One region of the Heyndrickxia sp. MSNUG genome, then DNA from elsewhere that is predicted to be linked to it. Evidence: a T-box and tRNA genes for the amino acid it is inferred to sense, from the RefSeq annotation. Region 1 holds a T-box; the other regions hold tRNA genes.
The links. A T-box is a leader RNA that pairs with one kind of tRNA and senses whether it is charged. The one in region 1 lies ahead of leuS (leucine--tRNA ligase), so its partner is inferred to be a tRNA-Leu.
Positions count from the first base shown of each region.

Region 2: it encodes a tRNA-Leu, which carries the amino acid that the T-box ahead of leuS (leucine--tRNA ligase) is inferred to sense. The anticodon was not compared.
Region 3: it encodes a tRNA-Leu, which carries the amino acid that the T-box ahead of leuS (leucine--tRNA ligase) is inferred to sense. The anticodon was not compared.

Region 1 covers NZ_CP150978.1:3,693,721-3,704,131, reverse strand. The annotation lists gene AABM38_RS18615 (L-lactate permease) at 1-335, shown strand, start outside; gene glcD (glycolate oxidase subunit GlcD) at 429-1,841, shown strand; gene AABM38_RS18605 ((Fe-S)-binding protein) at 1,838-3,163, shown strand; gene AABM38_RS18600 (hypothetical protein) at 3,867-3,938, opposite strand; T-box leader at 4,352-4,569, shown strand; gene leuS (leucine--tRNA ligase) at 4,680-7,094, shown strand; gene AABM38_RS18590 (rhodanese-like domain-containing protein) at 7,439-7,750, shown strand; gene AABM38_RS18585 (sporulation protein Cse60) at 7,808-7,993, shown strand; gene AABM38_RS18580 (NAD(P)/FAD-dependent oxidoreductase) at 8,017-9,285, opposite strand; gene AABM38_RS18575 (putative polysaccharide biosynthesis protein) at 9,745-10,411, shown strand, end outside.
Region 2 covers NZ_CP150978.1:1,118,192-1,128,602, forward strand. The annotation lists gene AABM38_RS05500 (nucleotidyltransferase-like protein) at 1-832, shown strand, start outside; rRNA gene AABM38_RS05505 (16S ribosomal RNA) at 1,153-2,702, shown strand; rRNA gene AABM38_RS05510 (23S ribosomal RNA) at 2,989-5,923, shown strand; rRNA gene rrf (5S ribosomal RNA) at 6,042-6,157, shown strand; tRNA gene AABM38_RS05520 (tRNA-Asn) at 6,233-6,307, shown strand; tRNA gene AABM38_RS05525 (tRNA-Ser) at 6,311-6,402, shown strand; tRNA gene AABM38_RS05530 (tRNA-Glu) at 6,419-6,493, shown strand; tRNA gene AABM38_RS05535 (tRNA-Val) at 6,532-6,607, shown strand; tRNA gene AABM38_RS05540 (tRNA-Met) at 6,636-6,709, shown strand; tRNA gene AABM38_RS05545 (tRNA-Asp) at 6,713-6,788, shown strand; tRNA gene AABM38_RS05550 (tRNA-Phe) at 6,794-6,869, shown strand; tRNA gene AABM38_RS05555 (tRNA-Tyr) at 6,942-7,026, shown strand; tRNA gene AABM38_RS05560 (tRNA-Trp) at 7,036-7,109, shown strand; tRNA gene AABM38_RS05565 (tRNA-His) at 7,121-7,196, shown strand; tRNA gene AABM38_RS05570 (tRNA-Gln) at 7,237-7,311, shown strand; tRNA gene AABM38_RS05575 (tRNA-Gly) at 7,317-7,391, shown strand; tRNA gene AABM38_RS05580 (tRNA-Cys) at 7,400-7,474, shown strand; tRNA gene AABM38_RS05585 (tRNA-Leu) at 7,517-7,601, shown strand; tRNA gene AABM38_RS05590 (tRNA-Gly) at 7,654-7,727, shown strand; gene AABM38_RS05595 (B3/4 domain-containing protein) at 7,938-8,606, opposite strand; gene queG (tRNA epoxyqueuosine(34) reductase QueG) at 8,760-9,917, shown strand; gene AABM38_RS05605 (amidase domain-containing protein) at 10,087-10,411, shown strand, end outside.
Region 3 covers NZ_CP150978.1:228,267-238,677, reverse strand. The annotation lists rRNA gene AABM38_RS01350 (16S ribosomal RNA) at 1-1,516, opposite strand, end outside; tRNA gene AABM38_RS01345 (tRNA-Gly) at 1,634-1,707, opposite strand; tRNA gene AABM38_RS01340 (tRNA-Pro) at 1,729-1,805, opposite strand; tRNA gene AABM38_RS01335 (tRNA-Arg) at 1,824-1,900, opposite strand; tRNA gene AABM38_RS01330 (tRNA-Leu) at 1,964-2,049, opposite strand; tRNA gene AABM38_RS01325 (tRNA-Leu) at 2,109-2,193, opposite strand; tRNA gene AABM38_RS01320 (tRNA-Lys) at 2,234-2,309, opposite strand; tRNA gene AABM38_RS01315 (tRNA-Gln) at 2,316-2,390, opposite strand; tRNA gene AABM38_RS01310 (tRNA-Asp) at 2,397-2,472, opposite strand; tRNA gene AABM38_RS01305 (tRNA-Glu) at 2,509-2,583, opposite strand; tRNA gene AABM38_RS01300 (tRNA-Ser) at 2,598-2,688, opposite strand; tRNA gene AABM38_RS01295 (tRNA-Asn) at 2,704-2,778, opposite strand; gene AABM38_RS01290 (SprT family protein) at 2,922-3,395, opposite strand; gene cmpA (cortex morphogenetic protein CmpA) at 3,491-3,604, shown strand; gene AABM38_RS01280 (Tex family protein) at 3,840-6,008, opposite strand; gene AABM38_RS01275 (PP2C family serine/threonine-protein phosphatase) at 6,425-7,021, opposite strand; gene sigB (RNA polymerase sigma factor SigB) at 7,018-7,812, opposite strand; gene rsbW (anti-sigma B factor RsbW) at 7,790-8,263, opposite strand; gene AABM38_RS01260 (anti-sigma factor antagonist) at 8,260-8,592, opposite strand; gene AABM38_RS01255 (PP2C family protein-serine/threonine phosphatase) at 8,651-9,661, opposite strand; gene AABM38_RS01250 (anti-sigma regulatory factor) at 9,673-10,074, opposite strand; gene AABM38_RS01245 (STAS domain-containing protein) at 10,079-10,411, opposite strand, start outside.

The sequences.
Region 1 (10,411 bases):
TGTTCCCATTCTTCTCTCCATTCCTTGGATGGCTTGGTGTATTCATAACTGGATCTGATACATCAGCGAACCTATTATTCGGAAATCTGCAGAAGATTACTGCTACTTCAATTGGCATGGATCCAGTTCTTGCTGTTGCAGCGAACTCTTCCGGCGGGGTTGCTGGCAAGATGATTTCGCCGCAATCAATCGCTGTAGCGTGTGCAGCAGTTGGACTGGCTGGAAAAGAATCGGATCTGTTCCGCTTCACGATCAAACATAGTTTATTCCTGGTAACGCTCGTCGGCATTATCACATTCTTGCAAAATAGCGTTTTATCATGGATGATTCCTTAATTAATGATTTGTAAAAAATACAAAATAATCCCAGGCTTCTGTCATAATGATAGATGCCTGGATTTATTTATCTTCACAAGGGGGAATATCATAATGCTTACAACAGCAGTAAGAGAAAAAATCATTTGCGTCGTTTCTGCGGCTAATTTTGACGATACGAAAACAGGACGTCTTGTCTATTCATACGATGCAACACCTAATTTTCAATCGATGCCTGATGGAGTAGTGAGTCCAAGGAATAAAGAAGAAGTTTCAGAAATTGTTAAGATCTGTAATGAGTATAAAATTCCAATTGTGCCGCGTGGATCCGGAACAAATCTTTGCGCCGGCACCTGTCCTACAGAAGGCGGGATTGTCCTGCTTTTTAAACATATGAATAAGATTATTGAAGTAGATGAAGAGAACCTGACTGCTACTGTGCAGCCTGGGGTCGTTACGCTGGATTTAATTAACGCCGTTGAAGCAAAGGGGTTATTTTTCCCTCCAGATCCAGGTTCTATGAAAATATCAACAATCGGTGGAAATATTAATGAAAATTCAGGCGGACTGCGCGGATTGAAATATGGTGTAACAAGAGACTACGTGATTGGTCTTGAAGCCGTCCTTCCTAATGGAGACATCATCCGGACAGGAGGAAAGCTGGCCAAAGATGTAGCAGGCTACGATTTTACAAGATTGTTCGTCGGTTCTGAAGGAACGCTGGGAATTGTTACAGAAGCGATCCTGAAACTGATTCCTGTTCCAGAAACAAAGCAGACGATGCTTGCTCTCTATCAGGATCTTGAAGCGGCAGCGAAATCTGTTTCAAAAATCATCGCAAGCAAAATCATCCCGGCCACGCTTGAATTCCTTGACCAGCCAACACTTAGGGTTGTGGAGGATTTTGCTAAAATCGGCTTGCCTACTGATGTAAAAGCTGTTTTATTGATTGAACAAGATGGTCCTCCTGAAGTTGTCCAGCGGGATATGGCGCGGATTGCCGAGGTGTGCAAGGAGGAAAAAGCTGTTTCCGTCCAGGTAGCCCAGACAGAAGCAGAGGCAGAAGCTCTAAGGACAGCTCGTCGCAGTGCCTTATCAGCACTTGCCCGTTTGAAGCCGACAACGATTCTAGAGGATGCTACAGTACCAAGATCCGAGATTGCTAGAATGGTAAATGCGATCAATGAGATTGCAGTGAAATATAATTTGAATATCTGTACTTTTGGCCATGCAGGTGATGGAAATCTTCACCCAACCTGTCCAACAGACTCCCGCAACCATGAGGAAATGGAGAGAGTGGAAAAAGCTTTCGCGGAAATTTTTGAAAAAGCAATTGAGTTTGGCGGCACGATCACAGGTGAGCATGGCGTCGGCGTCATGAAAGCACCGTACCTTGAGTTGAAGCTTGGCAAGGAAGGGGTCGCTGCCATGAAGGCTGTGAAGGCAGCGCTTGATCCAAACAATATCATGAATCCAGGCAAGATATTCGCGAAAGACAGCAGGAAACGAGTGGTGGTTTCAAGATGACAACAGTTCAAGAACAGCAGAGAATCCAGACACAATTTCAGGAAAAAATGAACCAGGACGAATTATTGAATTGCATGCGATGCGGCTTTTGTCTTCCTACCTGCCCTACATATATAGAATCAGGCTATCAGGAATCCCATTCACCGCGCGGACGCATCGCTTTGATGAAGGCGGTAGTCGATGGCTTGATCGAGCCGGATGAGGATTTTGAAAGATCACTCGATCTCTGCCTTGGTTGCAGGGCGTGTGAGCCTGTCTGCCCATCGGGTGTGAATTATGGACATCTTCTCGAGGAAGCCCGAGATATTGTTAACCAAAACAAGAAGTTTTCGATGCCGGTTCGGGTTGTTCGAAAAGCTGTATTTAAGGGGCTTTTCCCTCACCAGAACAGAATGAGGGGACTTACAGGACTGATTGGTTTCTATCAGCGTTCAGGGCTTCAGAAGGTTGCGCGAGGTACAGGAGTGATGAAGCTATTTCCAGAATCACTCGCTACTATGGAAAAAGTACTGCCGAAGGTGCCAACGATGAAGGAAATGAAAAATCGTCCTGAGCACCTTGAAGCGATCGGTACGAAAACCCATAAGGTCGCCTTTTTCAGCGGTTGCTTGATGGATACGATGTTCCTTGAGACAAATAATGCGACCATGAAGCTGCTTCAGCTGGCAGGCTGCGAAATTGTCATTCCGAAAGAGCAGGCTTGCTGCGGCGCAATTCATGGCCACAGCGGTGAAAAAGATGATGCGAAAGCACTGGCCCGCCGTAACATTAAAGCCTTTGAGGATACTGGCGTAGATTTTATCATCACCAATGCCGGCGGCTGCGGTGCCTTCCTTGTCGACTATGACCATCTGCTTAAGGACGAACCAGAATGGAACGAACGAGCAAAGGAATTTACGGATAAAATCAAAGATATATCTCAGATTTTAGTAGAGGTAGGTTTCCATGAAAAAGTGAAGCTAGAATTGCCGCACCAAGTCGTGACATACCAGGATTCATGCCATCTGCGCAACGTGATGAAGACTGCTTCAGCACCAAGGACCCTGTTGAAAGCTATTAACGGGGTGGAATTCCGGGAAATGCTGAATGCCGATCGCTGCTGTGGTTCTGCTGGAATTTACAATATTGTCGAAAGCGAAATGTCCATGCAGCTGCTGGACTCCAAAATGGTCAACGCCAAGGCTACACATGCGACAACGATTGTCACTGCAAATCCGGGGTGCCTGCTCCAGATGAAACTGGGAATCGAACGTGAAGGCATGTCTTCTAGTATGAGAGGAATTCACATTGTTGATTTGCTTTTGGAAGCTGTGAAAGAATAGTTTTATTTTTTGAAACCCTATTCGTGATTTCTTTGCGGATGGGGTCTTTTTTTAGTTGAAGAAATCTTTGGGTGGGTGGTACAGCCTGTTTCTCGTAGTACCAGTAGAAATGAGGTTAGGTGATTTTAATAAATGAGTGGCGAAATCATCCGAGTTTACTTGAAGAAATAAACGTAATTGTTTATTCGATAAGGTGTTCCCATATAAAAGAAAGTAATCTTTAATTGCGGAAATGTGTGCGTCTTTTGAGGTGTGGCTGCAGGATTTGCAAAACCAATTTCCGTGGATACGTTCCATCCCCAAGACAGAGCATCTCGGACATTGGATTCCCAGATTCAGGTCTTGAATGGGAATATTCATGACACTAACATCATGGATAAGTGGTTCATGTTTTTTTAATAACCATTTGGTTATTTTTTTGATGTCTTTCCTCGACCAATTCACGTTTTTATATTTAGACTTCAAATCTGAAATTTTGTAAGGAATTCTTTCCGTTCGGCAGACCCTGTAGGCAACTTCTTGACTCCTGCCTGGATTTAAAAAGAGTGTTTGCGGGTTGCTGATTGTAACGAAGTATTCTAGTGGAGAAGAGGGGAAATGATTTTTAGATAACAAGGTATGCAGATGTGATGTTTGGATTTTAGCTTGCAGGACTGGGCTGGAATAAACCTTTGCACTTCCATCGAATCTTTGAATCATCTGATCAATTAAACTCGATTTCTCCTGCGTGATTTTTCGCCTCAATATTTACGGCAAAGTATGGACTAAGAAGCAGAGTATCTATTTGGAAGTGGGTATCAAGGTGAGGAAACCGTATACTCTCAATTGGATATTGTCGAAATCCCGCGAGAGTAGGATTGGATTCCGCAATTCCCCGTCCTTATTCCGCAACTTCTTGTCGAAATCACGCAAACTGGAAACTCCACTCGTTTTTTTCCAATTTTTCAAAACTAAATCTGGACTAAATAAAAATTGAAACCGATGAATGACGTGGCCAGGGCTAAACCCCTGGCTTTTTAACGCGAACTAAGCTGAATAAATAACCGAATATTTTCTCGCGGTACAACTTCGGTAGAAAATCCCCACACCAATCCACCTCGAAACTCATATTATAACCTCCAAAATCATTTCTTCCATCCCCGCTTGCATCGAGGCGGGAAATTTATTACAATATCCCTATATCTATATTGAAAGACTTCGACAAGGAGTAGTAGTGGTGAAAGCCTGTGCAAGAGAGCTGGCGGTTGGTGCAAGCCAGACGGGACCATCATGAACTCGCCTTTGAGTCGCGAGCGTGAACCTTTAGTAACGCTTGCCGTATTCCGCGTTAAGGGTGAATGAAGCGAGTGTTGCACACTAATTTGGGTGGTACCGCGGGAGATCCTACATATCCTCTCGTCCCTTTTACAGGGACGGGAGTTTTTTGTTTTTTTAGGAGAAAAAGCACAAGCAGCAGCTTTTATATCCAAAACTCCATCCCCTTAAAATAAATCGACAAAAACAGGAGGACAAATCGATGAGCTTTAACCATCAGGAAATCGAAAGAAAATGGCAATCGTACTGGGAACAGAACAAAACCTTCAAAACAACTGAAGATAAGGGAAAACAAAAATTTTACGCGTTGGATATGTTTCCATATCCTTCAGGTGCCGGACTTCACGTTGGACATCCGGAAGGGTACACGGCAACTGACATTCTTTCACGCATGAAAAGGATGCAGGGCTTTAACGTCCTTCATCCAATGGGCTGGGATGCATTCGGTCTTCCAGCAGAGCAGTATGCATTAGATACTGGTAACGATCCTGCGGAATTTACGGAGCAGAACATCAACACGTTCCGCCGCCAGATCAAGGCGTTAGGCTTCTCATATGATTGGGATCGTGAAGTCAATACGACTGACCCTGGATACTATAAGTGGACTCAATGGATTTTCTTGAAGCTTTATGAAAAAGGGCTTGCATACATTGATGAAGTGGCAGTGAACTGGTGCCCGGCACTTGGAACTGTTTTAGCTAATGAAGAAGTGATCGACGGGAAGAGTGAGCGCGGTGGTCACCCGGTTGAACGTCGTCCAATGAGACAGTGGATGCTTAGGATTACTGCCTATGCAGACCGCTTGCTTGAGGACCTTGATTTATTGGATTGGCCGGACAGCCTTAAGGATATGCAGCGGAACTGGATTGGACGTTCAGAGGGTGCAGAAGTTACTTTCAACATTGAAGGACATGAAGGAACGTTCACTGTCTTCACAACACGACCAGATACATTATTCGGAGCCACTTATGCAGTTCTAGCACCCGAACACCAATTGGTTGATAAAATCACGACAGCTGAGCAGCGGGCAGCAGTGGAAAAATACATTGATGAAATCAAGAGCAAGAGCGACTTAGAGCGTACAGACCTTGCAAAGGACAAAACTGGCGTGTTCACTGGCGCTTATGCGGTCAACCCAGCAAACGGCGAGAAAATGCCAATCTGGATTGCGGACTATGTACTAGCTTCATACGGAACAGGTGCGATCATGGCAGTACCTGCTCATGATGAGCGCGACTACGAATTCGCTAAAAAATTCAACCTTGAAATCAAAGAGGTCGTTGCTGGTGGAAATGTAGCTGAAGAAGCATACACGGGCGATGGCGAGCATGTGAATTCTGAATTCCTTAACGGCATGAATAAGGAAGATGGAATCAACAAGATGATTGCATGGTTAGAGGAAAAAGGCATCGGAACGAAAAAAGTCACGTACCGTTTGAGAGACTGGCTATTCAGCCGCCAGCGCTACTGGGGTGAGCCGATTCCAATCATCCACTGGGAAGATGGCACAATGTCAGCAGTACCTGAGGATCAGCTGCCGCTTATCCTTCCAAAAACGACGGACATCAAGCCATCGGGAACAGGCGAGTCTCCACTTGCGAATATCGATGAGTGGGTGAATGTCGTTGACCCTGAAACAGGCAAAAAGGGCCGCAGGGAAACGAATACAATGCCGCAGTGGGGTGGCAGCTGCTGGTACTACCTTCGTTACATTGATCCGAAAAACGAGCATGCACTTGCCGATGCTGAAAAATTAAAAGAATGGCTTCCGGTCGATATTTATATCGGTGGAGCAGAGCATGCTGTATTGCACTTGTTATATGCACGCTTCTGGCACAAAGTCCTTTATGATGTGGGTGTAGTCCACACGAAGGAACCGTTCCAAAAGCTTTTCAACCAAGGGATGATTCTTGGTGAAAACAACGAAAAAATGAGTAAATCAAAGGGCAATGTCGTCAATCCAGATGAAATCGTTGAAAGCCATGGTGCCGATACTTTAAGACTTTATGAAATGTTCATGGGTCCGCTTGAAGCATCAATCGCCTGGTCAACAAATGGACTTGATGGCTCACGCCGCTTCCTTGACCGTATCTGGCGCTTATTCGTTGACGAAAATGGCAGCTTGAATGAGAAAATCAAGGAAACCGACGGATCGAACCTTGAGAAGGTCTACCATCAGACTGTCAAGAAAGTAACGGAGGACTATGAAGGACTTCGTTTTAACACGGCGATTTCGCAAATGATGGTCTTCATCAATGAAGCCTATAAGGCAACAGAACTTCCTAAAGCATACGTGGAAGGCTTCGTTAAAATGATTGCTCCTATTTGCCCTCACATCGCTGAAGAGCTTTGGGCAAAGCTAGGACACAATGAATCCATTACTTATGCTGCATGGCCTGCATATGATGAAGCTAAACTTGTCGATGATGAAGTCGAAATCGTTGTTCAGGTAAATGGTAAAATCAAAGCAAAAATGATGGTACCTGCAGATGCGAACAGGGAAGCTTTAGAGCAGCTCGCTATGGAGGACGATGAGGTCAAAGTACAAATCGATGGCAAGACAGTCCGTAAAGTAATTGCTGTACCAGGAAAGCTAGTAAACATCGTAGCTAATTAATTTCGGTAGGCAGGATACGAGTTAGCAGTATTGCTGATTATCCGCAGTCCAATTTATAAAATAACCAAAATAAAAGGGTCGTAATCTACGGCCCTTTTGTTCTAATTAAAAATAGGCTGTTCCAATGATCGATGGTGAATTTTATCGCCAAACGCCCCGTGGAAAGCAAGTGCTGTAGCGGAAATCAACTGTCTAATTCAATAATATCTAAAATACGGTACCCGGTAGAGTGTATTTTTTGCTTAAATAAACGAGTTTTTCTATAATAAATAGGGGAAAATACATTAGTGTTATGTATTTTCGAACAAGAAAATTCAGATACTTAAAAATTGGAGGCTACTACTATGAATAAAGTTGAAACGATTACTACTGAAGAACTTCAAAAGAAGCTTGAAGCTGGGGAGAAGCTTGAAATGGTTGATGTTCGTGAGCATGATGAGGTTGCATCTGGAATGATTCCAGGCGCTAAGCATATTCCAATGGGTGAAATTCCTGAGAGAATGGGCGAATTCGATAAGGATAAAGAATACATTTTTATTTGCCGTTCAAGCGGACGCAGCGGCAATGTCTGCCACTATATGAATGAGCAGGGCTACAAAGTCCGTAACATGGTTGGCGGAATGATGAGCTGGGGCGGAGAAACAAAGCTTCCGTAATTATAAAATTCTGAAAATATGGCCAGACTGGATGTTAAAAAGGAAGGAAGACTAACCTTGATCCAGGTCAGAGTATTTGATCATGAGCATGAAAAAGATCTTGAACAAGAAATGAACCGATTTCTCGAGAAGCTGGATGAGAAGAAATTGCTGGACATTAAGTATAATGTCGCAGTCGTGCCAGAGGAATTGGAGGAGGAACAGATATACTGTTTTTCTGCGATGATTGTGTACAGAGCCTGATTCTATCAGGCTCTGTTTTCATTTTATTTGTGTAAAGCATGCTTTGCTGCATTCATGCCGGCAAGCCGTCCTGTTACAAGGGCTGAGGTAATGTTGTATCCCCCTGTGTAACCGTGGATGTCGAGGATTTCTCCGCAAAAATAAAGGCCCATGGCTTTTTTTGAAGCCATTGTCTGCGGCTCGACTTCTTTAACTGAGACGCCTCCGCCTGTTACAAATGCTTTATCCAGGGGCAGGGTACCATTTACCTTGAACTGAAATTGTTTTACCGATTTAGCAAAGCTTCTGATTTTTTCATGGCCTAGCTGGCCGCCCTGCATAGCAGGATCTATTTCGTTTCGTTCCAGCAAAAACATGAGATATCGTTCGGGCAAAAGCCCTTTCAGCAGATTTTTGACAGCCTTTTTCGGTTCAGCCTTAATAAGCTTGTTAATCTCCTGGAATAACTCTTCTTCTTTCATGTCTGGGAGGGCATCAAGTGACATCACAACTTCTTTTAAATCCCATTTTTGCATAGCTTTGACGACAAATTGGCTGCAGCGCAAAACAGCAGGTCCGCTTATTCCAAAGTGTGTAAAAATCATGTCCATCCTATGGGTGATCAGTGCCTTGCCTTTTGGATTCAGTACACTTAGCGCAACACTTCTTAAAGATAGACCCTGAAGTACTTTTTCCTTGATAAAAGGTTCATTTGAGGTGACAGGCACCTCAGTCGGAAAAAGACCAGTAATGGTGTGTCCGGCTTTTTCAGCCCATGCATATCCGTCTCCAGTAGAACCAGTATGGGGAACTGATTTACCGCCAACAGCAATTATTATGCTGTCAGCGTGCATCTTTTCACCGTTTTTCAAGTGAACTGCTTCAACCTGGCCATCCTTATAATCGACATCAGCAGCGGGGCTGTTTGTCTTTACCTCGACTTTTAATTCTTTTAGCTTTGTAAGGAGAGCATCTACAACAGATTGAGCTTTATCTGTGACAGGGAACATCCGGCCGTGATCTTCTTCCTTTAGCTGAATTCCGAGCCCTTCAAAAAAAGCAATTATATCCTCATTGCTGAAAATGTTAAGGGCGCTGTATAGGAAACGGCCGTTGCCTGGTATATGCTTGATAATTTCTTCAACAGGCAAGCGATTTGTCACATTGCAGCGTCCGCCTCCGGATATCGCCAGCTTGCGCCCGAGCTTGTCCCCTTTATCAATCAACAGAACTTTTGCGCCCTGTTCACCGGCTGCAATGGCAGCCATTAATCCCGACGGTCCGCCGCCGAGGACGATTACATCATATTTCATACTTTCACCATCTTTTCGAGTTCACTTTTATCAGCGGACTGTCTTCAGCCAACTGTGTCATTTAGTATTGTAAAATATCGCTAATCAAGGAACTTGCGACTTTATCATTATATAGTATCTTTCTCTTAAAAACATTGCCAGCATTGAGGAAATTCAAACAGGTAGCATTAAATTGAGTTGCTAAAGAACATATGGTGGATAATTATTAAATCGAAACTTCAGGTTTGTCTTATAGCAAAACCTTTGAAAACTCCTTCCATAAAACTCCTCGAAAACTGTCATCTAGAAAAGTAGCGGTTAGTTTAAAAGAAGAGTAAACTAGGGAATGCAGATTAAAACTGCCATAATTGATAATTATCATAGTGTCTAATCTTGTTTGTGGTAAAATACAAATTTGTAATCAGTATTTTAACCTTAATCTTTTTATCAAGTGAAAAGTAACTGTTAGGAAGGGATTTTATGTCATCAAAGCTTTTAAGAGGGACGTTTATTTTAACGCTTGGCACCATCATTTCCAAGGTACTGGGGCTGTTTTATGTCATTCCCTTCTACGCCATCGTTAAAGAACATGGTACCGCTCTTTATTCGTTTTCTTATATCCCCTATACGATTTTTATCAGTATAGCAACTGCTGGCGTACCGCTGGCTGTTTCAAAATTCATTGCTAAATACAATGCGATGGAAGAATATGCGGTTGGCAGGAAGCTGTTTAAATCTGGTCTTGTTGTCATGCTCGCAAGCGGAGTTATTTCTTTTTTGATTATGTATATTACAGCACCATTTCTTGCGGAAATTTCGATTAGTTCTACTAAAAAGGATCTGGAAATTAGTGTCGAAGACGTTACAACCGTTATAAGAGCAGTTAGCTTTGCGCTGATTGTGGTTCCTTTTATGAGCTTGATCCGTGGTTTTTTCCAAGGGCATCAATCAATGGGTCCTTCCGCAGTATCACAGGTTGTTGAACAGATTGTCAGGATTGTATTTTTACTTGCTGGTGCATATGTCGTCCTTAATTGGTTAAATGGAAGCCTGGTAACTGCAGTGAGTGTAGCTACATTTGCCGCATTTATAGGAGCACTTGGAAGCCTCGCGATATTAGGATGGTATTGGTTTAAAAGGAAGCCTC
Region 2 (10,411 bases), 2.3 Mb from region 1:
TCCTAATACAATTGGAGTGGTGATGGTCGAGAAAAGGCAAAAAGCCATTCCAACCACCGATACATTTGATGTTATTCTGCTTATTATTGTTAAAGAAAATGATGATCCTGTGTTCGTTAAACAATATTCTTATGGCGACAAGAAAGCTGCTATGCACATTGTGACGGAAAAGCAAATACATGATTGGCTCTTGATTGGAAATAACAAAAGAATATTTGACTGGCTTTATAACGGTAAAATCATTTTTGATCGAAATGAGCGTATTGCCAATCTAAAACATGAATTAAGAGAATTTCCTTTCTTCGGCAGAAAAATTAAGATGGGAATCGAATTTTCTAAATTAATAAGAAGATATACAGACGGTAAAGCTTTTTTTGACAATTACCATTTTCTCGATGCTTATAACCATGTGGTTCATTCCTTGCACCATTTAGCAAGGCTTGCTGTAATCGAAAACGGATTTCATCCTGAGGTGACCGTCTGGCATCAAGTCAAACAAATTGAACCGGAAATTTATAAGTTATATGAAGAGCTTGTCTGCAGTGAAGAAACAATTGAAAAAAGATTGGAGCTTTTATTTCTTGCAAGTGAATTCCTTATTCATAAAAGAACAAAAATAGGCACCCAGCACCTTCTTGAAGTGCTGCAGGAAAATGAATACTGGTCTTTTAATGAGATGATGACGCATTCTGAGCTGGTTCCGTATTCTGTTGATCTTGGAATACTTGTTGAGTATTTGATTGAAAAGAAAATCATTGCTGTTGTCAACGTTGAAACGAAGGGGCAAGGCATTTACCACAGATATTATCAGGTCCAGGAAAAATTATCGTGAAAAAATAAAAAAGCTGTTGACCTTTTAAAAAATACTTGGTATATTAATAACCGTCGCTGCGAAACACAGAAAAAACATTTTCGCGGCAGACGGTTGAAAACAGAAAAAAGCGTTTTTCAAGCCAAAACATTTTCGAAAAAAAGTGTTGACACAAAAAACGCCGAATGGTATATTAGTAAAGTCGCTTCAGGGCGACGCGCTAACTAACTTGCTCTTTGAAAACTAAACAAACAAGCGTCAACAAACAATATTATAGTGACTTCTATTATATAGAAGATCACTAGCCAACGTTTTAACTTTATGAGCTAACTCATAACTCTTTTTTGGAGAGTTTGATCCTGGCTCAGGACGAACGCTGGCGGCGTGCCTAATACATGCAAGTCGAGCGGATCTTCATTAGCTTGCTTTTGAAGATCAGCGGCGGACGGGTGAGTAACACGTGGGCAACCTGCCTGTAAGACTGGGATAACTTCGGGAAACCGGAGCTAATACCGGATAATCCTTTTCCTCTCATGAGGAAAAGCTGAAAGACGGTTTCGGCTGTCACTTACAGATGGGCCCGCGGCGCATTAGCTAGTTGGTGAGGTAACGGCTCACCAAGGCGACGATGCGTAGCCGACCTGAGAGGGTGATCGGCCACACTGGGACTGAGACACGGCCCAGACTCCTACGGGAGGCAGCAGTAGGGAATCTTCCGCAATGGACGAAAGTCTGACGGAGCAACGCCGCGTGAGCGATGAAGGCCTTCGGGTCGTAAAGCTCTGTTGTCAGGGAAGAACAAGTATCGGAGTAACTGCCGGTACCTTGACGGTACCTGACCAGAAAGCCACGGCTAACTACGTGCCAGCAGCCGCGGTAATACGTAGGTGGCAAGCGTTGTCCGGAATTATTGGGCGTAAAGCGCGCGCAGGCGGTTCCTTAAGTCTGATGTGAAAGCCCCCGGCTCAACCGGGGAGGGTCATTGGAAACTGGGGAACTTGAGTGCAGAAGAGGAGAGCGGAATTCCACGTGTAGCGGTGAAATGCGTAGAGATGTGGAGGAACACCAGTGGCGAAGGCGGCTCTCTGGTCTGTAACTGACGCTGAGGCGCGAAAGCGTGGGGAGCGAACAGGATTAGATACCCTGGTAGTCCACGCCGTAAACGATGAGTGCTAAGTGTTAGAGGGTTTCCGCCCTTTAGTGCTGCAGCAAACGCATTAAGCACTCCGCCTGGGGAGTACGGCCGCAAGGCTGAAACTCAAAGGAATTGACGGGGGCCCGCACAAGCGGTGGAGCATGTGGTTTAATTCGAAGCAACGCGAAGAACCTTACCAGGTCTTGACATCCTCTGACAACCCTAGAGATAGGGCGTTCCCCTTCGGGGGACAGAGTGACAGGTGGTGCATGGTTGTCGTCAGCTCGTGTCGTGAGATGTTGGGTTAAGTCCCGCAACGAGCGCAACCCTTGATCTTAGTTGCCAGCATTAAGTTGGGCACTCTAAGGTGACTGCCGGTGACAAACCGGAGGAAGGTGGGGATGACGTCAAATCATCATGCCCCTTATGACCTGGGCTACACACGTGCTACAATGGATGGAACAAAGGGCAGCGAAGCCGCGAGGTGAAGCCAATCCCATAAAACCATTCTCAGTTCGGATTGCAGGCTGCAACTCGCCTGCATGAAGCCGGAATCGCTAGTAATCGCGGATCAGCATGCCGCGGTGAATACGTTCCCGGGCCTTGTACACACCGCCCGTCACACCACGAGAGTTTGTAACACCCGAAGTCGGTGGGGTAACCTTTTGGAGCCAGCCGCCTAAGGTGGGACAGATGATTGGGGTGAAGTCGTAACAAGGTAGCCGTATCGGAAGGTGCGGCTGGATCACCTCCTTTCTAAGGATATTGCCTATTGGCAATCGGAACTCAGATCTTTTGATCTGATGAATACGAATCTTAGGATTCGTACAGTTGACCGCTTGTTTGTTTAGTTTTGAGGGAGCAATCTTTACTGTGAGGATCAGACCGTAAGGTAGGATTCGAAACAATTCTCTCAAAACTTTTTTGTTCCTTGAAAACTAGATAATCGTAAGTAAGAAGAACCAAGAAAAACCGAGTGATCGCCATTTTAGTTTTTCTCTCTATTTAATAGAGAATCAACCACGACAATTTATTGTCAAACGGTTAAGTTAGAAAGGGCGCACGGTGGATGCCTTGGCACTAGGAGCCGATGAAGGACGGGACTAACACCGATATGCTTCGGGGAGCTGTAAGTAAGCTTTGATCCGGAGATTTCCGAATGGGGAAACCCACTGTTCGTAATGGAACAGTATCTTTACCTGAATACATAGGGTATTGAAGGCAGACCCGGGGAACTGAAACATCTAAGTACCCGGAGGAAGAGAAAGCAAACGCGATTCCCTGAGTAGCGGCGAGCGAAACGGGACATAGCCCAAACCAAGAGGCTTGCCTCTTGGGGTTGTAGGACACTCAACATGGAGTTACAAAGGAACGGGGTAGATGAAGTGGTCTGGAAAGGCCCGTCAGAGAAGGTAAAAACCCTGTAGTTGAAACTTCGTTCCCTCCTGAGTGGATCCTGAGTACGGCGGGACACGAGAAATCCCGTCGGAAGCTGGGAGGACCATCTCCCAAGGCTAAATACTCCCTAGTGACCGATAGTGAACCAGTACCGTGAGGGAAAGGTGAAAAGCACCCCGGAAGGGGAGTGAAATAGATCCTGAAACCGTGTGCCTACAAGTAGTCAGAGCCCGTTAATGGGTGATGGCGTGCCTTTTGTAGAATGAACCGGCGAGTTACGATCCCATGCAAGGTTAAGTTGAGAAGACGGAGCCGCAGCGAAAGCGAGTCTGAATAGGGCGAATGAGTATGTGGTCGTAGACCCGAAACCAGGTGATCTACCCATGTCCAGGGTGAAGGTTGGGTAACACCAACTGGAGGCCCGAACCCACGCACGTTGAAAAGTGCGGGGATGAGGTGTGGGTAGCGGAGAAATTCCAATCGAACTTGGAGATAGCTGGTTCTCTCCGAAATAGCTTTAGGGCTAGCCTCACGTTGTAAGAGTCTTGGAGGTAGAGCACTGTTTGGACTAGGGGCCCTCATCGGGTTACCGAATTCAGACAAACTCCGAATGCCAAAGACTTATCCGTGGGAGTCAGACTGCGAGTGATAAGATCCGTAGTCAAAAGGGAAACAGCCCAGACCACCAGCTAAGGTCCCAAAGTATACGTTAAGTGGAAAAGGATGTGGAGTTGCTTAGACAACCAGGATGTTGGCTTAGAAGCAGCCACCATTTAAAGAGTGCGTAATAGCTCACTGGTCGAGTGACTCTGCGCCGAAAATGTACCGGGGCTAAACGTATCACCGAAGCTGTGGATTGACATCTTTGATGTCAGTGGTAGGAGAGCGTTCTAAGGGCGTTGAAGCTAGACCGTAAGGACTGGTGGAGCGCTTAGAAGTGAGAATGCCGGTATGAGTAGCGAAAGATGGGTGAGAATCCCATCCACCGAATGCCTAAGGTTTCCTGAGGAAGGCTCGTCCTCTCAGGGTTAGTCGGGACCTAAGCCGAGGCCGAAAGGCGTAGGCGATGGACAACAGGTTGATATTCCTGTACCACCTCTTTATCGTTTGAGCAATGGGGGGACGCAGTAGGATAGGGTAAGCGCGCTGTTGGATATGCGCGTCTAAGCAGTAAGGCTGCAAGTGAGGCAAATCCCGCTTGCGTGAAGGCTGAGCTGTGACAGCGAGGGAAATATAGTACCGAAGTTCCTGATTTCACACTGCCAAGAAAAGCCTCTAGCGAGATAAAAGGTGCCCGTACCGCAAACCGACACAGGTAGGCGAGGAGAGAATCCTAAGGTGAGCGAGAGAACTCTCGTTAAGGAACTCGGCAAAATGACCCCGTAACTTCGGGAGAAGGGGTGCTCATTTGGGTGAATAGCCTAGATGAGCCGCAGTGAATAGGCCCAGGCGACTGTTTAGCAAAAACACAGGTCTCTGCGAAGCCGCAAGGCGAAGTATAGGGGCTGACGCCTGCCCGGTGCTGGAAGGTTAAGAGGAGGGGTTAGCGCAAGCGAAGCTCTGAATCGAAGCCCCAGTAAACGGCGGCCGTAACTATAACGGTCCTAAGGTAGCGAAATTCCTTGTCGGGTAAGTTCCGACCCGCACGAAAGGCGTAACGATCTGGGCACTGTCTCAACGAGAGACTCGGTGAAATTATAGTACCTGTGAAGATGCAGGTTACCCGCGACAGGACGGAAAGACCCCGTGGAGCTTTACTGTAGCCTGATATTGAATTTTGGTACAGCTTGTACAGGATAGGTAGGAGCCTGAGAAACCGGAGCGCCAGCTTCGGTGGAGGCGTCGGTGGGATACTACCCTGGCTGTATTGAAATTCTAACCCACGCCCCCGATCGGGGCGGGAGACAGTGTCAGGTGGGCAGTTTGACTGGGGCGGTCGCCTCCTAAAGAGTAACGGAGGCGCCCAAAGGTTCCCTCAGAATGGTTGGAAATCATTCGCAGAGTGTAAAGGCACAAGGGAGCTTGACTGCGAGACCTACAAGTCGAGCAGGGACGAAAGTCGGGCTTAGTGATCCGGTGGTTCCGCATGGAAGGGCCATCGCTCAACGGATAAAAGCTACCCCGGGGATAACAGGCTTATCTCCCCCAAGAGTCCACATCGACGGGGAGGTTTGGCACCTCGATGTCGGCTCATCGCATCCTGGGGCTGTAGTCGGTCCCAAGGGTTGGGCTGTTCGCCCATTAAAGCGGTACGCGAGCTGGGTTCAGAACGTCGTGAGACAGTTCGGTCCCTATCCGTCGTGGGCGCAGGAAATTTGAGAGGAGCTGTCCTTAGTACGAGAGGACCGGGATGGACGCACCGCTGGTGTACCAGTTGTCTTGCCAAAGGCATCGCTGGGTAGCTATGTGCGGACGGGATAAGTGCTGAAAGCATCTAAGCATGAAGCCCCCCTCAAGATGAGATTTCCCATAGCGCAAGCTAGTAAGAACCCTGAAAGATGATCAGGTTGATAGGTCAGAGGTGGAAGCGCGGTGACGTGTGGAGCTGACTGATACTAATCGTTCGAGGACTTAACCAAATTTAGATTACTCGTTCTTCTAATTCTTCTTATACATTATCTAGTTTTGAGGGAATGAAAAATTTCTCTTGCAAAATGCATAAAAGACAGTATAATAGATATTGTCTTTGAAAAAATGTCTGGTGGCGATGGCGAGAAGGTCACACCCGTTCCCATACCGAACACGGAAGTTAAGCTTCTCAGCGCCGATGGTAGTTGGGGGTTTCCCCCTGTGAGAGTAGGACGCCGCCGGGCAGGATGCATTCTTGAATCCTAGTTATGCTTTCTTAGATAAGGATCGTGAATCCAAGTCCCAGAAGTAATTATTATTCCGCAGTAGCTCAGTGGTAGAGCACTCGGCTGTTAACCGAGCGGTCGTAGGTTCGAATCCTACCTGCGGAGCCATTTGGAGAGCTGTCCGAGAGGTCGAAGGAGCACGATTGGAAATCGTGTAGACGGTTACCGCTGTCTCAAGGGTTCGAATCCCTTGCTCTCCGCCATATAAACTTTATATCTGGCCCCTTGGTCAAGCGGTTAAGACACCGCCCTTTCACGGCGGTAACACGGGTTCGAATCCCGTAGGGGTCACCAAGAATTATTTAAGCTTACAAAAACAGCACTTTCAATATGGAGGATTAGCTCAGCTGGGAGAGCATCTGCCTTACAAGCAGAGGGTCGGCGGTTCGATCCCGTCATCCTCCACCATAACAATTTAATGGTTAATTATTATCGTCGCGGGGTGGAGCAGCCCGGTAGCTCGTCGGGCTCATAACCCGAAGGTCGCAGGTTCAAATCCTGCCCCCGCAATTTGGTCCCGTGGTGTAGCGGTTAACATGCCTGCCTGTCACGCAGGAGATCGCCGGTTCGATCCCGGTCGGGACCGCCATTTGTGGCTCAGTAGCTCAGTCGGTAGAGCAAAGGACTGAAAATCCTTGTGTCGGCGGTTCGATTCCGTCCTGAGCCACCATTTATAAAAACACTTGTTTTTACAGGAAACATGATTAAATGGGTTTTTCACAAATCAAAATCATGTTATAATGGAGGGGTAGCGAAGTGGCTAAACGCGGCGGACTGTAAATCCGCTCCCTCAGGGTTCGGCGGTTCGAATCCGTCCCCCTCCACCATTTTTCTTTAGGGGTATAGTTTAAAGGTAGAACGAAGGTCTCCAAAACCTTTGGTGTGGGTTCGATTCCTACTACCCCTGCCAATTTTATAATGGCGATTGTGGCGAAGTGGTTAACGCACCTGATTGTGGTTCAGGCATTCGTGGGTTCGATTCCCATCAGTCGCCCCATTATAATTCACAAATGTAATAATAAGAGCATACAATATATTGGGCTATAGCCAAGCGGTAAGGCATCGCACTTTGACTGCGACATGCGTTGGTTCGAATCCAGCTAGCCCAGCCATTTTTGCGGAAGTAGTTCAGTGGTAGAATACAACCTTGCCAAGGTTGGGGTCGCGGGTTCGAATCCCGTCTTCCGCTCCAATAAGTATGGCGGCATAGCCAAGTGGTAAGGCAAAGGTCTGCAAAACCTTTATTCACCGGTTCAAATCCGGTTGCCGCCTCCATTAGATTACTAATGGTAGTTGTAAAGTAAGTCATCTTAATATGCCGGTGTGGCGGAATTGGCAGACGCGCACGACTCAAAATCGTGTTCCTTCTGGAGTGTCGGTTCGACCCCGACCACCGGTACCACTTTTATTATTAAACAGGGATTCCTGTTTTCTTTATTTCATTTAATATGTATGCGGGTGTAGTTTAGTGGTAAAACCTCAGCCTTCCAAGCTGATGATGAGGGTTCGATTCCCTTCACCCGCTCCATACATACGTAACTAACGCAGCATTTCGTTTTCAGAAAACGAAGTGTTGCGTTTTTTTCTGTTCGCTGAAATGGATTGTAACAAAAAATATATATTGGGTGCTTTCTCGTATTTCCCTATGAGGGGATAAAAACGTTAAGAAAAGATTCAATGACTGTAGTCTCCTTTCGAAGGAGTTCGAGTAAATAAACTTGATAAAAAAAAGGATGCCTCAGCATCCCACAATTTTATACGTACCTGATCCCCCGTGAATTTGGATGAACATGTTCATTAGTGATTCTGTCATTTTTTCTTTGCTTTCCTGTGGTTCTGATGGCCTTAAGTAAACGATTTGCAGAGCGTTCGTGGTTACCAGCGTTACCGCGGTCCTTTCTGAGTCAACGAATGGGCTGCCAAATGGTCCTTGATCATCTGCGGAAACAATTAAATTACTTACATTGTTTATTCTGCCATTTAGGCCTGCGTATTCTTCTGTTTCTATACCTATTCTTATCTGGACATTGCCGCTGAGCTTATCACAGTCATAAACACCAATAGGGACCTGGTATTCAAGTGAGAAGAAGTTGTTTAAGTCTATCGCGCTATGTACGGGTTGAAGATAGTTTTGTTTGGCAATCCTGCGATAAAGGGCTTCAGCGGAATGTCTATAGCGGTTTGGATCTTTTCCTGTGCTTTTGAAAATACTTCGCCATTCCTTAATACCATCCAGCTCCGTCACATTTTTTTCTAAGAGATCAAAGTAAATGGATTCCTGGAAAAGCTGAAGCCTGCCTTTTAGCATTTGCGGAGAATCCCCTACCTGAATATCTTTATATTCTATAACCCCGACCGAAAACCCGGGTATGAGATCACAAATCGTACTGGATACCTTAATTTCCATTGATTCCACCTCCAAAACTGCTTTAAAATAGTTTATCATAAAAGTGATGTGCATTTAAAATCGGGACCTTCATAATGAATTCTTTAAAAAGATGTGTTTATATAGATAGGCCGTTTGAAAAATAAAATCTACAAAGAAAGGAGGTACATTTCAATGGACATTAACGAAATTAAGCAAGACATCATTGAATATAGCAAAACAATTGGTATAGATAAAATCGGTTTTGCAGCACCATCGACTTTCGAGGAAATGAAAATACGATTATACAGACAGCAGGAACTTCAATATCAATCTGGCTTTGAAGAAAAAGATATTGAAAAGAGAACGGAGCCCTCGCTGATCTTTGAAAAGCCCAAATCCATCATTTCGATTGCGCTGACTTACCCGTCGAAGATGAGAACAACGGTTGTCAGCAAGAAGGGGCAGAGAAGAGGCATTTTCTGCAGGGCATCATGGGGAACGGATTACCACTCTATTTTGAGAGATAGGCTGAAAAAACTTGAAGAGTATATTGCTAAGAAGGTTTCAGGTGCTAGATTCAAATCAATGGTCGATACAGGCGAACTGGTGGACAGGGCTGTCGCTGAGCGTGCAGGAATTGGCTGGAGCGGAAAGAACTGTTCCATCATCACCCCTGAATTCGGTTCATATGTGTATCTTGGTGAAATGATCACTAATATTCCGTTTGAACCCGATTCGCCTATGGAGGATAGATGCGGCAGCTGTAATAAATGTGTGGAGGTTTGTCCGACTGGTGCTCTTGTCCAGGGGGGACAGCTTGATGCTCAGAAGTGCATTGCGTTTGTCACACAGACGAAGGGTTTCCTTGCAGATGGGTTTCGTGATAAACTTGGCAACCGTTTATATGGCTGTGATACATGTCAGACTGTGTGTCCGGAAAATAAGGGTAAGGATTTTCACTTCCACACAGAAATGGAGCCTGATCCGGAAATTGCCAAACCGCTGTTAAAGCCATTATTGACAATCAGCAATCGTGACTTTAAGGAGAAGTTCGGATATGTATCAGGGTCGTGGAGAGGCAAGAAGCCAATCCAGCGAAATGCGATTATTGCATTGGCGCATTATAAGGATGAAACTGCTATTCCGGATCTAATCATGGTATTGAAGGAGGACCAGCGTCCTGTCCTAAGGGGGACGGCTGCATGGGCTCTGGGCAAAATTGGCGGACACGAAGCGTTTACTGCACTCTCAGCAGCATTAGAAGCTGAAAAGGATGCTGATGTTCTTGCCGAGATAGGTAAAGGGCTGGAGTTCTTTAAGGATGGCTCAGAAAACAGTATATCAATCTAAAGAGGAATGGGTTTGTAATAAATCCAATCCTCTTTTCTTTTTACTTGATGTGCAGGTAAATGTCTTTAAAGCAGGATTGTAGCAAAGCGACAATCTTTATAAATAAGTTTTTATATGCTTGAAATCCTGAGTCTCTTCATAAATATGAAAGATGAAGGGAGAGATGAACATGCGTGAACAACTGCAGGAGCTGCTTGAACAGCGTGTCCTTCAATGTGTCTCAATGCCACGGAATCTTTTGCATGAATGCCCGGCAATCGAGATAAAGAAGCAAAGCTGCTTAAGAAGATCTGCTGAAATAGTAAAAGCGAAAGCAAAGGGCAGTATTGAAAGAAAGTTAGAGGGAAAGGAAACTGCAAAGGTATTATACGATGTCCATTTCCAATACTTAATCAAGCAGAAGGGCCATTTTTATATGGAAGAGGAAGTGGAGAAGAGGCAGGCCGAGTTTTATAAAGGCGTGCTGGTTAAAGATGAGAAGTTGAAGGAATCTG
Region 3 (10,411 bases), 1.4 Mb from region 1:
TACCTTGTTACGACTTCACCCCAATCATCTGTCCCACCTTAGGCGGCTGGCTCCATAAAGGTTACCCCACCGACTTCGGGTGTTACAAACTCTCGTGGTGTGACGGGCGGTGTGTACAAGGCCCGGGAACGTATTCACCGCGGCATGCTGATCCGCGATTACTAGCGATTCCGGCTTCATGCAGGCGAGTTGCAGCCTGCAATCCGAACTGAGAATGGTTTTATGGGATTGGCTTCACCTCGCGGCTTCGCTGCCCTTTGTTCCATCCATTGTAGCACGTGTGTAGCCCAGGTCATAAGGGGCATGATGATTTGACGTCATCCCCACCTTCCTCCGGTTTGTCACCGGCAGTCACCTTAGAGTGCCCAACTAAATGCTGGCAACTAAGATCAAGGGTTGCGCTCGTTGCGGGACTTAACCCAACATCTCACGACACGAGCTGACGACAACCATGCACCACCTGTCACTCTGTCCCCCGAAGGGGAACGCCCTATCTCTAGGGTTGTCAGAGGATGTCAAGACCTGGTAAGGTTCTTCGCGTTGCTTCGAATTAAACCACATGCTCCACCGCTTGTGCGGGCCCCCGTCAATTCCTTTGAGTTTCAGCCTTGCGGCCGTACTCCCCAGGCGGAGTGCTTAATGCGTTTGCTGCAGCACTAAAGGGCGGAAACCCTCTAACACTTAGCACTCATCGTTTACGGCGTGGACTACCAGGGTATCTAATCCTGTTCGCTCCCCACGCTTTCGCGCCTCAGCGTCAGTTACAGACCAGAGAGCCGCCTTCGCCACTGGTGTTCCTCCACATCTCTACGCATTTCACCGCTACACGTGGAATTCCGCTCTCCTCTTCTGCACTCAAGTTCCCCAGTTTCCAATGACCCTCCCCGGTTGAGCCGGGGGCTTTCACATCAGACTTAAGGAACCGCCTGCGCGCGCTTTACGCCCAATAATTCCGGACAACGCTTGCCACCTACGTATTACCGCGGCTGCTGGCACGTAGTTAGCCGTGGCTTTCTGGTCAGGTACCGTCAAGGTACCGGCAGTTACTCCGATACTTGTTCTTCCCTGACAACAGAGCTTTACGACCCGAAGGCCTTCATCGCTCACGCGGCGTTGCTCCGTCAGACTTTCGTCCATTGCGGAAGATTCCCTACTGCTGCCTCCCGTAGGAGTCTGGGCCGTGTCTCAGTCCCAGTGTGGCCGATCACCCTCTCAGGTCGGCTACGCATCGTCGCCTTGGTGAGCCGTTACCTCACCAACTAGCTAATGCGCCGCGGGCCCATCTGTAAGTGACAGCCGAAACCGTCTTTCAGCTTTTCCTCATGAGAGGAGAAGGATTATCCGGTATTAGCTCCGGTTTCCCGAAGTTATCCCAGTCTTACAGGCAGGTTGCCCACGTGTTACTCACCCGTCCGCCGCTGATCTTCAAAAGCAAGCTAATGAAGATCCGCTCGACTTGCATGTATTAGGCACGCCGCCAGCGTTCGTCCTGAGCCAGGATCAAACTCTCCAAAAAAGAGTTATGAGTTAGCTCATAAAGTTAAAACGTTGGCTAGTGATCTTCTATATAATAGAAGTCACTATAATATTGTTTGTTGACGCTTGTTTGTTTAGTTTTCAAAGAACAATGAATTGGAGCGGGTGATGGGAATCGAACCCACTACATCAGCTTGGAAGGCTGAGGTTTTACCAGTAAACTACACCCGCATATAAAGTTAAAATGTTGAATGGTCGGGAAGACAGGATTCGAACCTGCGACCCCTTGGTCCCAAACCAAGTGCTCTACCAAGCTGAGCTACTCCCCGATATGAAGAAAATAAGAATGGCGCGCCCGAAAGGAGTCGAACCCATAACCTTCTGATCCGTAGTCAGACGCTCTATCCAATTGAGCTACGGGCGCATGTAATTTTTATAGCAACTTTTAAATATTATCACATCCGCAATTGGATGTCAAGGACTTTTTTGGTGCGGCCGAGAGGACTTGAACCTCCACGGGGTTGCCCCCACTAGGCCCTCAACCTAGCGCGTCTGCCATTCCGCCACGACCGCATAAAGATGACAGGATCATATCATAACCAATTTCAACTTATTAATCAACAGGTAATTAATGGTGCGGGTGAAGGGAGTCGAACCCCCACGCCTTGCGGCGCCAGATCCTAAGTCTGGTGCGTCTGCCAATTCCGCCACACCCGCATTATTGAAATATAAGTTATTTTGCTGGCGCAAAAAACTTTGGTGAGCCATGAAGGACTCGAACCTTCGACCCTCTGATTAAAAGTCAGATGCTCTACCGACTGAGCTAATGGCTCAAAAAATGGCTGGGCTAGCTGGATTCGAACCAACGCATGACGGAGTCAAAGTCCGTTGCCTTACCGCTTGGCTATAGCCCAATAAAATGGCGGTCCCGACCGGGATCGAACCGGCGATCTCCTGCGTGACAGGCAGGCATGTTAACCGCTACACCACGGGACCATATATTTGTTTTTAAAACATGCTGTGAAACTGTTTTGGTGACCCCTACGGGATTCGAACCCGTGTTACCGCCGTGAAAGGGCGGTGTCTTAACCGCTTGACCAAGGGGCCATATTAAAATGTTCTGGCGGAGAAGGAGGGATTTGAACCCTCGCGCCGGTTACCCGACCTACACCCTTAGCAGGGGCGCCTCTTCAGCCTCTTGAGTACTTCCCCATACCATAGAATTAATGGCTCCGCAGGTAGGATTCGAACCTACGACCGCTCGGTTAACAGCCGAGTGCTCTACCACTGAGCTACTGCGGAATAATATTAATTGTCTTCTTTAAAAGCTCTTCAGAAGACTGTGTCGTTGTCTTGTCGACTCTTACTATTATAGGGAGGTGCCTATTAAAAGTCAAGCGGGTTTTTAAAAGTTTTTCATTAGTTTTTTTCTCATCATAAAAACGCTATTCTATCAGCATTTCTTTCACCTTTACCAGCTTTCCCCGACACTTTCCGCAGACATATCTTGCAGTATTGATTGATCGTTTTCGGTGATACTCCATTTGACATTTGCTGCATTGGTAAATCAGAATTCTCTGTTGTGAACTTTTCTTCTTCTCCTCAGGCAGCATGGAGCAAAATCTCGGAGCCCCGACTTGTTTCATCAGTTCCCTGAAATCTTTATCACGATGCTTGTAGCCCTTTCCCTCTAAATGCAAATGATAATGGCATAGTTCATGCTTTATGATCCCAATCAATTCCTGTTCGCCTAATTGTTCGAAATACTTCCTGTTGATTTCAATGTTATGGCTTCCCAGCATATAGCGTCCACCGGTTGTACGAAGTCTTGGATTAAAGAATGCTTTATGCCTGAAAGGCTTATGGAATTGCTCTGCTGATATTCTAACAACCAGATTGTGTAACTGCTGATCTGTCATCATAATAAAACGCCTGCCTTTTAAAGAAACATGACAACCCATTATAGCATATATTAAGGATACCTTTTCACGCATTATCTAAAGGAGGTATTGTTATGCCTGTCTGGTTCCAGAATCAAATGAAACGAGCCTTCTATGAAAAAAATCGATACCAAATTAAACTGCTGAATCAATGCTGGTTTTTTTATAGAAATAAACAGGGATTATAACTCTATGCTGATACACGATTATATTAAAGACTGTTTTCGGATTGATTGCCGCTTTTTCGAACAAGTACTTTTATTAAAAGGTATCAGGCTCTTTTCGAGGAGACTTCTGTACCGAATTCACATTAATACTCGTAAAAACCCAGGTCCCGGTTTTTACTTTCGTTGGAGAAAGCAACAAAAATTACGTAAAGAGCCATAATAAAAGACTGCAGAATGATCTGCAGCCTTTTTAACATTAAGCTTGCTCTGGCGTTAGCATGGTCAATGCAACGCGTCCTTTTTTATGATCAACGCTGTCGACCCATACGGTTACAACATCCCCTACTGATACAATATCAAGCGGATGCTTTACGAATCTGTTGCTTAGCTTAGAAATGTGAACCAATCCATCTTGCTTTACACCGATGTCGACGAATGCCCCGAAGTCTACTACGTTGCGGACTGTACCTTGCAGCTCCATGCCTGTTTTTAAATCCTCTAGCTTTAGAACATCCTTTTTAAGAAGCGGAGCCGGCAGTTCATCACGAGGATCCCTCTCCGGTCTGACTAGGGCGTCAATAATATCTTTAAGAGTCAGTTTGCCAATGCCAAGTTCACTCGCAGTCTGGTCTATATTAATTTTGGCTAACGCATCTTTTAAAGCCGGACTGCCTAAATCACTTGTTTTGAACCCCAGGCTATCTAGAAGTTGTTTCACTTCCCCATAGCTTTCCGGGTGGATGCCTGTTCGGTCTAACGGTTCTTTTCCGTCGATTACTCTAAGGAAGCCGATTGCCTGTTCATAAGTTTTCGCGCCAAGGCGAGGGATTTTTTTCAGCTGTGCTCTGCTTGTGAATTTCCCTTCTTCTTCACGCTTTTTCACAATATTGTTGGCAACGGTCTTTGAAAGACCTGAAACATATTGAAGTAAAGAAGATGATGCAGTATTTACATTTACCCCTACCTGGTTAACAGCTGTTTCAACTACAAATGTTAGCGATTCAGAGAGTTTTTTCTGACTGACATCATGCTGGTACTGTCCGACACCTACCGATTTAGGGTCAATTTTAACAAGTTCAGCAAGCGGGTCCTGCAGACGGCGCGCGATTGAAACTGCGCTTCGTTCTTCTACCTGGAAGTTCGGGAATTCTTCACGCGCTAAATCTGATGCAGAATATACACTTGCTCCTGCTTCATTGACAATCAGGTAATAGATTTCTTTATCTAATTCTTTCAGGATATCTGATACAAATTGTTCCGTTTCCCTTGAAGCTGTACCGTTGCCGATTGCAACCATTTCCACGTGATAATCCTTCAGCACTTTAATGAATTTCTCACGGGCTTCGGTACTTTTTGAACTTGATGTATGAGGATAAATGACCCCGATCGATAAAACCTTCCCTGTTTCATCTACCGCAGCCAGCTTGCATCCTGTCCTGAACGCCGGGTCTACTCCAAGGACTACTTTTCCTTTTAACGGCGGCTGAAGCAGCAGTTTTCTCAGATTTTCTGAGAAGATGTGAATAGCTTGCTCTTCTGCCTTTTCCGTAAGTTCATTCCTGATTTCCCGTTCAATCGATGGCTGAATCAGCCTTTTATAAGCATCTTCTATAGCTTCCATAATTGCTGACGTTGTAATAGCATGCTCTTTTTTTACCCATTTACGTTGAAGATAGCTCATGATTACATCCGTTTTGGGTTTAATCGAGACCCTTAAGAGCTCCTCTTTCTCCCCGCGGTTAAGGGCTAGAATTCTGTGGGGCACGACCTTGCTTACCGGCTCTGTATATTCATAGTACATCTCATATACTTTTTTCTCATCCGACTCTTCATTCTTAACTGCAGATTCAATGGAACCGGATTTGAATGTTTCGTTGCGGATCCACTTTCTGCTGTCAGCATCATCTGAAACCATTTCAGCAATGATATCCTTCGCTCCGAAAATAGCTTCCTCTGCTGTTGTTACACCTTTTTCATCTGATAAAAACTCTCCGGCCTTCTGTTCCAGGCTGCCGTTCACCGGGAACTCGAGCATCCATAAAGCAAGTGGTTCGAGACCTTTCTCCTTTGCAACGGTTGCTTTTGTTCTCCGCTTTTGTTTATATGGCCGGTATAAATCCTCTACCTCTTGAAGTTTAATTGCTTTTTCTATGCTAGTCCTAAGTTCATCCGTCAGCTTTTCCTGTTCATCGATCAGCCTGATGACTTCTTCTTTACGCTGTTCTAAGTTCTGTATGTATTGCCATCTTTCAACTATGTCGCGGATTTGCACTTCATCAAGCGCACCGGTCATTTCTTTCCGATAGCGGGCAATGAATGGAACGGTATTCCCTTCATTTATGAGAGAAATAACACTCTGTACTTGTTTAGATGTTAATGATTGCTCTTTGGCAATGATTTTTACGTATTGATCCTGCTTTTCCATCGTTTGATTCAAGAGACAATCCTCCATATCTTTATTGGATAAGTGGTTTTCTTATCCCTCTATATAGTGTACCAAAATTGCTGCTATGTTTATAGGGAGTAGTAAGGAGGCTGATTACTGGAGGAGTTCGCATACATGTTATTACACTATTATCACTTCACAATGAAGTACAGTCTTAATTCTTCCCTATTAAATCTCAATTCAGATTCTCGGGAACAATATTAAGGTTTCGCTTACCGTTTTTAGCTGAATCTTGTCATACGAGCACAAATCCCCGTTTTCTGTTACCCTTTTTCCACTCTACTTCAAATTTTTCCGGTAAAAAACTCATCTCGCCAGAATTCAACCATGAGAACCAGCAAGCATACCAATCCCCAACTCCCTAATCCCCGCCAAAACAAAAAGAAGCCCACCGGCTATAGTAGACTTCCCACAATAAAAGTTGCATCATCCATTGAATTTTCATAATCACTTTTTATTTGTTCTGCGATGGCTGCTACAGATCTGTAACCCTTCAATAATGATTTTGCCCCATGGATATCAAATCCATCTGAGTAAATCAGAAACTTTGATTCCGGTTCAAAAACGAATCTCTGGGTATGAAACACTTGTGGCTTCCCTGACAAATATCCTGTTACGGGCAAAGGATAGGTCAGTTTGCCATTTGGCGAGTAAAGGAAGAATCGGATATTGCCGACACAGCTGTAGACGAATTCGTTTGTTTCGAAAAACACCTTAAAAATCGATACGGCTGCTCCTCTTTTTTGCACCAATATATTGTTGCAGTATTTCATGAGAGTATCTACATCCTCATGATGGTGTTCCTCTACTACAGTCACAACCGCCGCAGAAGCTTCATGGGCGTATTGCCCAGACCCTAACCCATCAGCTACTACACAGACAAAATATTCATCGGTGGCAGTATAGAAATAGCTGTCACCGCACTCTAATTTACCTTCTTTAATTGTCTGGTAAGCATAAAGTTCAATTTTGTCTTTGAACTGTTGGATCATGTAATATACTCCGAATTACTGTTTTCTGCATGAATTGCTTCTTGTAGCTTCTTGATGGCTCTTCTTTGAAGTCGTGATACATGCATTTGTGATATTCCCAGCTTGTCTCCTGCTTCTTTTTGGCTCAGGTTATCAAGGTAGGTATATTGGATAATTAACTTTTCTCTTTCACTCAGAACATGAAGTACCTTTTCAAGCACCATTCTTTGATTGATTTTTTCATAGCCTTCATCAATATTTCCGACGATATCTAACAGGGTGACAGTTCCGCCATCAGAATCTGCTTCAATGGAATGGTCAACTGATAATGCCTGGTAGCTTTTGCCCATTTCCATAGCTTCTAAAATTTCTTCCTCAGAAACCTGAAGGGCTTCAGCAATTTCGTCCACTCTTGGAGAACGGTGCAGCTGCGTCGTCAAATCTTCGACAGTTGTCTTGATTTTCGGGCCAAGCTCTTTGATTCTGCGAGGTACATGGACACTCCATGTTTTATCTCGTAAAAATCTTTTGATTTCACCAATAATGGTCGGAACAGCAAATGCCTCGAAGCTTTTGCCAAATGTTTCATCATAACGGCGGATTGCGCCTAAAAGTCCAATCATTCCAACCTGGAATATGTCTTCATGGAACGAGCGTCCTTTTGAGTATTTACGGGCGATTGTTTCCACAAGGTTTTGATAATGGAGTACTAATTCGTTTTGGGCGTCGGCGTCCTCGTGAAGCTGGTATGCTTTGATTAATTGATTAATCTCTTCTTTTGGACGTTGCTTAGGTTGAGATTGTCTCTGCATCTCTCTCCACCTGCTCTCCTTCTCGGTACTTGGTCATAAAGACCGTGACGCCCTCTTTGTGATGAATTCGAACCTCATCCATTAAGGTTTCGATCAGATACAGTCCCAAGCCTCCTTCGCGAAGGAATTCAACAGAACTATTTTGATCGTAAGGACCAAGCCCCTGGCGTGCTGAATGGAAATCAAAGCTCTGCCCATTATCTGCAACCATTACCTCAAGTCGGTCTTCGTACAGTCCAAAACCGATGATCACTTCGCCGTTGTCGTTATTTTTATAAGCGTGCTGCACAGCGTTTGTACATGCTTCACTTGTTGCGATCTTCAAATCTTCTATCTCATCATATGAAAAACCCATGCGGCTTGCAATGCCGGAAAGCGTCAGACGGATCACGCCTACAAATTCCGGTTTTGCCGGGATTTTCATTTCTATATAATCAAATGCTTGGCTCATTGCACTCCACCCTCAATCTGGCTGTTGATATCGATAATATCGGCCAAGCCGGTAATTTCGAAAAGTCTCTGCAAACGATCGGATAATCCGACAATTTTAAACTCTCCGTTATGGGCTCGGACATTTTTAAATACTCCTACAAACACTCCCAGCCCAGTACTATCCATATAATTGACCTCAGAAAGATCAACAACCATCTTTACGCCTTCTTTTTCGGACAAAGGGAAAAGTTTTTCCCGAAGCTGTGGTGCTGTATATGCATCAATTTCACCATTAACCTTAACTGCTAATACGGATTCTGTTTCTTTAACATCTATCGAAATATTCATAACTGACCCACCCTTTACAATTCAATTGCCTTTTAGATTTACCCGGTTCTGAACCGGTTTAAACATCTCTTTTTAAAATAATTAAGGTGAAATCATCACGCAATTGGAAATGCTGAAGTTTTTCGAGTTCCCTAAAGATATTATTGACAATTTCCTGAGCATTTAAGTGGATATATTTATTTATATATCCGATTAATGTTTCCTTTTCGATGAATCCTTCTTCCGTTCTGCACTCCGTGACTCCATCAGACATTAAGATCACCATATCCCCAGGATGGATTTCTTTTTCATACTGAGTATACTTGGTTCGCTTGTCTACCCCAAGAAGCAAGCCCCTTGCCGTAAGCTCTGTAAATTCCTTGGTAACTGAATCGTAATAGAAACCAGGCTCGTGTCCGGCTGAGGCATAGTAGAAGATATTATTGTCTGGATTAAACATTCCATAGAACATCGTGATGAACATACTTGGATCAACGTTCTGTTCAACTACTCTATTCAGGTTTTCAAGGATACTGCTTGGGTCCAGACGGTTTTCTGGCAGGCTGTCCATTGCATACTTGATCATGGACATACAAAGCGCAGCCGGAATCCCTTTTCCGATAACATCTGCAATCGCGACACTTATATTATTGTTTTCATCCTGGACAAAATGGAAATAGTCACCGTTCATATGCTTCGCAGGCACACTGATTGCACCAATATCGAGACCCGGTACAGTAGGGATCTTAGTTCCCAGCAGCGTTTGCTGCACATTGGCGGCAATCTCCATTTCTGATCTTAGTTCCTCCTGCTGGTGCCTTAGGCTTTGGTGTTCCCGGTAAGCAATACCATAGCCGATCATGACCTCAAGGAGGATGTCAAACGAATGCATTAAATCTTCCGGAAGTTCAGGATACATCTCAAGAAGCAAGCTTTTATGAAGGCTGATGATTTCTTCAGGGGCGATTTTATGCTCAATCGACTTACGGCTGAATTTTTGCCCTGCATATAAAGCTTGTTCCGATTGCTCTTTAATATAATTGTCAAGAATGTCCCGATACTTTGATTCCATCATTTCTCGGAATTCCATATTGTTTCCCCCTAACGGAGCCATTTAGTTGCTCTTATCTGTGTTCCTTCTCCTGGAGTTGACTCGATATCGAATTCATCCATGAGTCTTTTCACTCCTGGAAGGCCGGCTCCAAGTCCTCCTGATGTGGAAAAGCCATCTTCCATGACCTGGCGTATTTCTTTTATTCCTGGGCCGCTATCCACTGCATTGATTCGCAATCCCGCTTTTCCGCCGTCGTACAATTTATCGATGCAAATTTGCCCTTTGCCGGCGTACAAATAAATATTCCTGGCCAATTCACTGATGGCGGTGGTGATTCTGGCCTGGTCAACTGTCCCAAAACCAAGCTCTTTCGCAACATTCCGGCCAAGCTGGCGCGCTGCTACGATGTCCCATTCGTTTATGATCGTAACGCAGGATTGGATGTCCATTCACCTATTCCCCCAATTCCTGTTGTAATTTCTCCAAACCTTTTTCTAAATCTAATGCAGTTAGGACATCATCGAGGCTGATCCCTAATTCAATTAGCGTTATGGCTACAGCAGGCTGGATTCCGGTAATGACAACAATTGCGCCCATAAGCTTGGACATATTGATTACGTCCCCAAGAACTTTAGCAATAAATGAGTCAATGAAGTCTATTGAGGTTAAATCAATGACCACGCCATTGGCGCTTGTTTCATGTATTTTATGGAGCAAATCCTCTTGAAATTGAAGAGCAGTCTGGTCGTCAAGCTCCCATTGAATGGAGACTAATAGGCAATCATT